DNA from 2 places in the Paenibacillus stellifer genome. Region 1 is predicted to be linked to the other one. Evidence: riboswitches for the same ligand, from Rfam matches in the RefSeq annotation. Region 1 holds a riboswitch; the other holds the start of a gene.
What was found. A riboswitch is a leader RNA that binds a small molecule or an ion and turns the genes downstream of it on or off. The one in region 1 is predicted to bind cyclic di-GMP.

Region 1 (4,424 bases):
AAGAGGCTGTGATGGCCCGCATCAGCATGGTCATCATCTGCTCACGCGTCAGCGGATCATCACCCCGGAACAATCCGGCGTCACCGGTAACGATTCCTGCGGAGGCTGCCGCTTCCACCCAGCCATAGGACCAGTTCGCGGACGAGACATCGCGGAATGTCGGAGCATCCGGCCGGAGCAGCTTCAATTGAAGCGCCGCTGCCAGCAGCTTCGTGAACTGGGCGCGAGTGAGCGTGCCCTTAGGCGCATAGCTGACTCCGTTCATGCCGTTCACTATTCCTCTGGCCGCCAGTACCTCGACCTCCTGCCGCGCCCAATGGTTCGCCATATCCGGGAACTCGACATCGCGCAGCATGACCGCATACAATCCGGAAGCCGTAATCTTGGCCCGGACATAATCTTCTTCCGCCGCTGTTACACCGCCAATGTAAGTCCACACCCCTGCTGTGGAGTCATACTGATAAATCCCGAGCTTCTCCCGGCTCGATGTCCAAGGCTCTTCCTTCGGGTAACGGATCGCGAGCAGCGCCGGCAGCTGGAATGGAGCGCCCGCCTGTACCTGCCAGATCGAGCCGGCCTTCTGCAGCTTCCTGCCGTCCTGATCCACCGGCTTCTGCGACTCTAGCTCCGCTTGCGCCAGACTCACAGCCGTATTATCCGGGAAGGTTCCTGCCGAAATCTCCAGCCGTGCCCAGCCGTCCGCTGCGGTCAGCGTTCCGCCTGCGGCTCCGATCGTCTGGCTATCCTTGGCCCCGGTTACAACCGGCGCGCTTCCTCCGGCACTCGAACCGGTTCCCGAATTCGTACCGGTCCCCGTCCCCGAATTTGTACCGGTCCCCGTCCCCGGATCTGTACCAGTCCCTTCCAGCGCAATTGCTTCGATAGAGTTATCGCTTGTGCTGTAGAGCAGCTTGTTCCCGCTGATGCCGATCAGCTTCGACCCCGCAGGCAGCGCAGGAAGCGTCGTGACCTGATAGGTTGAGAGATTCACCTGCTTCAAGACGGAGGCGCCGCCGGATTCGTCCTGAAATACCGCCTCTCCATCTCCGATGGACATGAACGCATACTGCGCTCCGGCCGCCTTCATCTCGGTAAGATCGACTGGCTCGGCCGTCAGATCATTGATGGACAGAAGCACGAATTTGCTCTGCGATGACCCGTTCTTTTGCTTAAGAAGAACATGGCTGCCGTTAAAAACGAACCAGTCCACATAGTTGGCACCGCCCAGACTAATTAAAGGACGTGTAACTCCGCTGCTTAAATCGAGCAGGCTAAGCCCGCCGTCACGCGCATTTTTATACACGACCTTGCCGTCCGCCAGCTCTGGGAATCGGCCCTCGCCCAAATCCGCCTCGACTCCCGAAGCCAGATCGTGATACATCATGCTGCCGTAATTGCTGCGTTCATACCAGACAACGCCCACCCCGTCAGTCGTCGGGTTGCCGTACTGTCCGGGCTGCTTGTTGAGCTTGGTGCGGGTGCCCTTCTCCAGATCGAAACTGTAAATATCCCAGTTCAAAGAGCTGTCCTGCTCGTTCCCCTTGTCAGCCCACACGACAACCAGGCCTCCAACAGCCGGCGCGTCCTTGGCCGATGAATTGGTCGTAAGCGTCAGGCTCGCCCCGCTGTTGCGGTCCAGCGCATGCACCTGCTTCACTCCGGCGGAATCGGGCTCCATCCAGATGACCCGCTCTCCGGACACGCTGTAATCCGTCCTTCCCGGATCGGCTCCGGCGGCAACCGCTGTCCCCGTGATCGTTCCGCCCGCAGATACGCTGCCCAGCGCACATACTGCTGCCAGCAGCAGACGGCCGATCTGCGGGAATTTCATTCTCCTTCTGAAATGCATTCGTTTCTCCCCCCGCTGCTGTTTAATTGCACAAAAAAACAAGCCCTTGAGCGGCCCGGCTGTCCTAACATCCCGCAGGGGATGAAGTAGACCCGTGGCTTTGCGTCTCCGACTTTCGTACGGATTTGCCTTGGTTCGGTACTTGGTTATTGGTCCTTAATGCCTGTATTCAACTGTCGTATGTATAGGACTCTTATCCTTAATATCGGATTAATATCCTGTTTAATTAATAAATACTAGATATTCCCGGAACAGGGGTATCCTGTTGGATGCCAAAGGCAATTCAGAGATGCTTCTGTACAACTACCTATGCAAATGAATCCTATGGACGCGGTATCCGGCATCTGAAATGCTTGAAATGCCATGCAGGACAGCGTCTGATTTTGCGCATAAAAAAGAAATCCCCCACAAGGGGGGACTACACAGGCCGAGCGTTACAACCCATTATTCAGAAAATGCGTTCTTGTACCAGAGATCGGTAGCTGTGCAGAGACGCTATCCGGAACATGGGCCGTCAGATCATGCTTCATAAACCCCTGCTTCAAAAATCGCTTGATCACCACGCGTCCGATTGTATTTCTCACCACTTTGGGCTTCATTTGCGGATAACCGGTCATGGAATATTCGATAGTCTGCGCGCAATGCGCCAGAATTTCATACACCGGCCATTGCTTGGTCTGAATGACGTCATATTCGTACATGTTCAGCAGCTCTTTATTCACATCTTGCAATGAAGTAAATGCCACCTTGCTCATAAGTAGAATCCTCCTAACTGCCGCGGCGCGGCGTTATCGCATTATTTTTCTAACCCACTTCTGTACCTCTGTCAATAGAGTAGACACGCAGAATCGAGAAAATCACACAGCATTTCGGTACATACGTTCGTATTCATTGGGTGTAAAATACCCAATCGCTGAATGGATTCGTTTTCCATTGTAGAAGCAGGTAATGTATTCAAAAATGCGTTTCTTGGCTTGCTTGCGTGTTGTGAATTTTTCCAAGTACACGAGTTCTTTCTTCAGCACACTGTGGAACGATTCGATACAAGCATTATCGTAGCAGTTCCCTTTTCGGCTCATACTGCCGTTCATCTTGTAGGTGCGCAGTCGTTCCTGGTAGTCGTGGGAAGCATACTGGCTGCCACGGTCGGAGTGATGCAGGACCTCTCCGCATGGTTGTTGCTGGCTGTAGGCTCGATCCAGTGCCGTTAACACCAGTTCTTTGGTCATCCGCTCGTCCATGTGAAACCCAATGATTTTACGGCTGTACAAATCCATTATACTTGCCAGATAGAGCCAGCCTTCATTCGTTGGAATGTACGTAATGTCAGCCACCCAGGCCTCATTTGGAGCGGACGGCCTAAACTGACGGTTCAACACGTTCTCATGAACAGGCAAGTTGTGCTTCGAATTCGTCGTGGCCTTGTATTTCTTCACCGTACGGGAGCGCAATCCCAGTTCCTTCATGATTCGGGCGACTAATTTCTCCGACACGGGTACGCCTTGCTTATGAAGCATTTTAGCGATTTTGGGACTTCCATATAACCGGCGGGATTCCAGAAAGATACGGCGGATATGCCGCTCCAGCTTGCGCCGTCGTTTTTCACGCTTGCTGACTTTTCGTTTCGTCCATTTGTAATAGCCGCTTCGGGACACTTCAAAGGCTTCGCACATCTTCGAGACTCGGCACTTGAAGCGATGATCGTGGATGAAGGCATAGATCAGCGCCGGTCTTTGGCGAAGTAGTGCATCGCCTTTTTTAAGATGTCGTTCTCCTCCTCCAGATCACGGATACGCTTTTGGAGGTCTCTCATTGCCTTGTCGTCAGCTTTCAGTTGCCCACTGCCTGGAAAAGCCTGTGCACCGTCTTGTTTGTATTCCGCCATCCAGCGGTACAAGGTGTTGTCGCTGATCCCCAACTCGCGAGCGACCTGTGCCACCGGCTTACCCTCTTCTTGGATCATCTGAATCGTTTGCAGTTTAAATTCTTTATCGTATTTTTTCGTCATGTTAGCACCTCGAATTTGGTTATGTTCATTCTACCCGATTCTCGGTTCTCCATGTCTACTTTTTAGCCTAACAGCAAATAGTTTTGGCCCTTCCTCTTACTGGATGAAAGGATTTGTGTATCTGGAGCCTGGTGTCGCTGAGAAATTCAAGGACTCTTATGCTTGGCGCGATGTAACGCTAAATCCATCAATGCAATTAGATACAGATGAGGGAAAAGAGCATTCTTGGGCATTTAATGAAGAGTTCAATGAATATGTGAAGTCTTCTGATTACATTGGGAAGTTTTATTTCGATGTCAGAAATGAGCTGGTTTACTTTGAAGTCGAAAAATAATTCTGCCGCAATTCGCTTAAGTAGTGAAGCTGAGGATGAAGAAAATGGGGGAAGTCCGGGGTTGAAGCGAATAGCAATATTGCTTGGTGTGTTCACGCTATTTGTTGTACTTACTCCCATTCTATTAAATTTCATTCCTATTAAGTTTGCGGTTAAGCTCGAAAACGTACAGCAAAATGTAGAGACCGGCAAATACATCTGTGTAACAGAGTCTAAATATGTGGTTGATACAG
Region 2 (4,424 bases), 110 kb from region 1:
TCTCCTCCAGATTGTCGCCGGAACTCCAGGGACGCAGGGATGCAAGCAAAAATAGACATAGCACGGCAGCAATTATTCGATACTTGCGGGGAATGTTCAATGTGATCTTCCTTTCTTAGCATATCTGCCACCGGAAGGTTCTCATCAAAATCCCGGTCTGTCCCATCAACAGCCGTTGATAGTTCAGAGGCCCTGCTATAGAACAAGCAGGGCCCGGCAAGGCTCGAATGAACGAATTCGTTATAAGGTTGAAGTATCGGCTGCCGTGCAAGGATATGCCAGACAGCAATATATTTAGAGCGAATCGGGAAGGAAGAATGCGGATGCGGGCACTATTTCCTTGGCTTGGCTCGGGCTCTCCCACATCAGGCGGGCATTGGCGCTTCCCGTATTATCGTAATATTCAATTTTAATATCATACAGCTTGCCGGCTTCCAGGTCGATTCTGCCTTTTCGCTCGATGCCGCTCTGATTAGCCCAGCTGTAGATTACCCACACCCCGTTGACCATCACGCGGATGCCGTCATCGGATGTTGTGTAGAAGGAGTAGTTCTCGCTGTAGTTCGGCTTGATCTTTCCGCTCCAGCGTACCGCGAAACCATCGGTATTCACTCCTGTTCCTGGCGATCCCGCTCCCCAGTTGAAATTGACCTGGGAGGCATTCTGTTCAAGAGCCGGCGTTCCGCTCAGTTGAAGATTGTTAAAGTATTCGCCCAGCAGCCCGCTAACAGGCTGGCTTGCATTTGGCTCTATCGAGTCCGTAGTCTGGCCGTCCGTAATATTCAGGACCGGCGCTTGGATTAGCACTGGAGTCGGCGTTGGCGTAGGCTCCGGTGTTGGTGTTGGTGTCGGCGTTGGCGTAGGCGTCGGCGTCGGTGCTGGCGTTGGAGTAGGTGTTGGAGTAGGTGTCGGCGTTGGGCTAGGCGACGATGCCGATTCAGTCAACGTTCCCGGTAGAAAGAATGCGGATGACGGCACGGTCTCCTTGGCTTGGCTCGGGCTCTCCCACATCAGGCGGGCATTGGCATTTCCCGTGTTATCGTAATATTCGACTTTAATATCATACAGCTTGCCGGCTTCCAGGTCGATTCTGCCTTTCCGTTCGATCCCGCTCTGATTGGACCAGCTGTAAATCACCCACACCCCGTTGATCATCACGCGGATGCCGTCATCGGATGTTGTATAGAAGGAGTAATTCTCGCTGTAGTTCGGCTTGATCTTTCCGCTCCAGCGTACCGAGAAGCCGTCGGTATTCACTCCTGTCCCTGGCGATCCCGCTCCCCAGTTGAAATTGACCTGGGAGGCATTTTGTTCAAGGGCCGGCGTTCCACTCAGTTGAAGATTGTTGAAATATTCACCGGTCAGACCGTTGACAGCTATTCCTGACCCCGGCTCGGAACCATTCTCCTCAAGAGGAGGGAACGGAACGGTGACGGGAGTATCACTCACTGGAGTCGGTGTTGGTGTCGGGCTTGGCGATGGTGTCGGCGTCGGACTTGGCGATGGCGTTGGCGTCGGACTTGGTGTTGGTGTCGGCGTTGAAGTCATCGCCGCCATCCCGGAAATAACCTCATCCCGGCTCAGAGTAAGACTGCTGCTCATAAAGTTCTTAATTGTAGTCGTACTGTTGTTGTCATAGAGCATTTTGCCCCAGTTCATCATAAAGACCCATTTGCTCTGATTCGGGAGAACCTTCGACGGATCGGGCATCTCGCCGTTCTCGCCGATCGCAATCGGCTTGCCGGCTGCCAGACTGAGCAGGCTGTCATAATGGCTCTGCTTATAATCATTGCTATAGATATCCGCAGCGAGAACATCCACTTTGTCGGCACCCGGATAGGTCTTGTCATAAGGATCGGACCATTGACCGGGAGCATTCGGGCTCCATACCCACAACAGGTTGTTCAGCTTGTGATAGTTCGTGAAACGGTCATACATAATATTCCAAAGAGCGGTAAAATTGGACTTCTGTCCCCACCAGAACCAGCCGCCGTTCATTTCATGATAAGGGCGCCACAGGATGGGAACTCCGGCGTCCCGCAGCGATTTCAGCGATACGGCTACCTTGTCAAGCTCCGTGATCAGGCTGTTGTACTGCGATGTTCCGGGCGTTACATATTTATTGAATTCCGCCTGGGAGATGCTCTTCTGAACATTGCTCCATTCATAAGTCGTACCCGGCAGATTCTCGTGGAAAGTCATGGCGACGATTCCACCCGCTTTATACCAGTTCGTTGCGCTCCATACGATATTTTTACGTTGAGCCGCTACAGCCGAGTCGCTCTGGCCGCCGATCGCGCCCATCTCATAGCCATGGAGAGCCGCATATTTGCCGCTTGTTGCCTGAAGCTTGTTACTGAATTCATCCGGGCTTTCGAAGTAGTCGTGCTGACCGGTGATGATGCCCTTGCCGGAGATCGAGTAGAGATAATTCAGCAATTTGACCGCCTGTGGCGAAGCATCCGGGTTAACCGGAACGCCTTCCGCAGAAGCCGCCGAAGCCGTGGACGCGTAGCGTCCGCCAAGATCGGGGATAAATGTCAAAATCAAACTAAAGGACAACAGCATGCAGAACAGTCGATACGTGCGGTGGGTTTTCAATTTCATCTTCCTTTCGGTAACCAGGCTGCCTCAGAGAGGCCCTTGGCTTTGCGTCCCTACCTCGCGATAGGTTTGCCTTTGTCGTATTGGAAGGATTCACCTTCTACCGTACATATCGACGCTATTCCGTTATTAATAAAGGTTTATTGCGCGAAAGAGCAAGAAATAAGTCGAAAGTCCTGTTTGAAATCTTTTAATTTTGGGTATTATATTACTTTTGTACAAGAAGCTTCTCCGCCTCAAGGCGGATTCATTTTTATGAAATAAACTGCTGCAGCTCGATGTCCTTCCAGTCCAGCGTAATCCGGATGTTATCCTCTTCTACCAGTTCCGAGCCGGTCTGCACCTCAATAAATTCCACATCGGTCAGAGCCAGAATGCTATGCTTCGTGCCGGCCGGAATGCGCACCACATCGCCAGCCTTCACGTTGTGCATTTTTTCATTAAGAATAATGCTCGCCTCACCGCTGATGAACGTCCAGATTTCGCAGCGCTTCAGATGGTACTGGTAGCTGATGTTCTTGCCTTCCGCGATATAAATCCGCTTGGTCAGCGCCTCGTTGCCCTCTTCGTATTTTACGTAATCGATAACGCGGTAATGCCCCCAGCGCCGCTCTTCGTACATCGGCCGCTGCTCCGTGCCTTTCAGCACTTCCTTGATGCGCGGACTTTCCGATTTCGTAGTGACCAGAATGCCGTCCGGACTGGCTGCGACGATAATGTCCTGGGCTCCGATTACAGTGATCGGAATATCCAGTTCGTTCACCAGGCAGCTGGACGAAGCGTCCTCGGTCAGCAGACCGCGTCCAAGCTTGTTGGTCGCCATCTCCTCGGTTAGTGTATTCCAGGTACCCAGGTCTTTCCAGAAGCCGTCATACGAATGGACAACGATATTCTCCTCACGCTCCACGACCTCGTAATCGAAGCTGATAGAGGAGAGCAGCTTATACTGCTTCTGCATCTCGTCATAGGACAGCGGAAGCCCCTTCTGCTGGAGAATATCCAGCAAGTAGCCCAGCTTGAAAGCGAAGACGCCGCAGTTCCACAAGGCTCCCTGGGCGATGAGCTGTTCGGCGCGGCTGCGGTCCGGCTTCTCCTGGAAGCCTTTCACCTGTCTGGCACCGCCCTCCGATGCTTCCCCGTCCGGAATGATGTAGCCGTATTTCTCCGAGGCAAGTTCAGGCACAACGCCGATCAGCGCCAGATTCGCTCCGGTTTCGTCCAGCACATCCCCCAACTGGGACACGGCGTCAAAGAAAGTGCCTTCCACATAAGGATCGACCGGCAGAATGGCGACCGTCTCGTTGGGAAGCACGCCTTCCACCGAATAGAGGTAGACCGCTGTGAGTGCGATGGCCGGGAAGGTATCGCGCCGCTCCGGCTCCACGATGATATTCACACTGCCGCCGAGCTGGCTCTGGATCATCTCCACCTGCCCGCGGCCTGTCGCCAGATAGGAGGAATCGGCAAGACCGGCTTCTCCCAGCTGCCGCCATACCCGCTGAACCATGGATTCCGATTCACCCGATGGACCTTCAAGCACTTTCAAGAACTGCTTCGAGCGGGAATCGTTGGACAAAGGCCAGAGACGTTTTCCCGAACCGCCAGACAAGAGTACCAGTTTCATAACAAGTAACCTCCCTCAAAATGGTCAATTTAGGACTGCGGGCAGCGCTTAGACCGCACCCGCTACGCTTGGTGAAAATCCGCTTAATCCGCCCATCCGGGGACGGCCTACCGAGAAATATTCCAGCCCGGTTCCTTCGATTTGCTCTTTGGAGTAGACATTGCGTCCATCGATCAGAATCGGCTTGCGCATGCCT

Region 2: it holds a riboswitch for cyclic di-GMP, as region 1 does, so the genes downstream of both, PSTEL_RS05500 (PA14 domain-containing protein) here and PSTEL_RS05020 (S-layer homology domain-containing protein) in region 1, are expected to answer to the same signal.

The regions. Positions count from the first base shown of each region.
Region 1 covers NZ_CP009286.1:1,087,867-1,092,290, forward strand. The annotation lists gene PSTEL_RS05020 (S-layer homology domain-containing protein) at 1-1,849, opposite strand, end outside; cyclic di-GMP riboswitch class I at 1,896-1,989, opposite strand; gene PSTEL_RS05025 (DUF1569 domain-containing protein) at 2,284-2,604, opposite strand; one part of gene PSTEL_RS05030 (IS3 family transposase) at 2,707-3,602, opposite strand; one part of gene PSTEL_RS05030 (IS3 family transposase) at 3,602-3,857, opposite strand; gene PSTEL_RS05040 (hypothetical protein) at 3,856-4,191, shown strand; gene PSTEL_RS05045 (hypothetical protein) at 4,160-4,424, shown strand, end outside.
Region 2 covers NZ_CP009286.1:1,198,976-1,203,399, reverse strand. The annotation lists gene PSTEL_RS05505 (glycosyl hydrolase) at 1-100, opposite strand, end outside; gene PSTEL_RS05500 (PA14 domain-containing protein) at 295-2,607, opposite strand; cyclic di-GMP riboswitch class I at 2,614-2,688, opposite strand; gene PSTEL_RS05495 (sugar phosphate nucleotidyltransferase) at 2,858-4,228, opposite strand; gene PSTEL_RS05490 (UDP-glucose dehydrogenase family protein) at 4,277-4,424, opposite strand, start outside.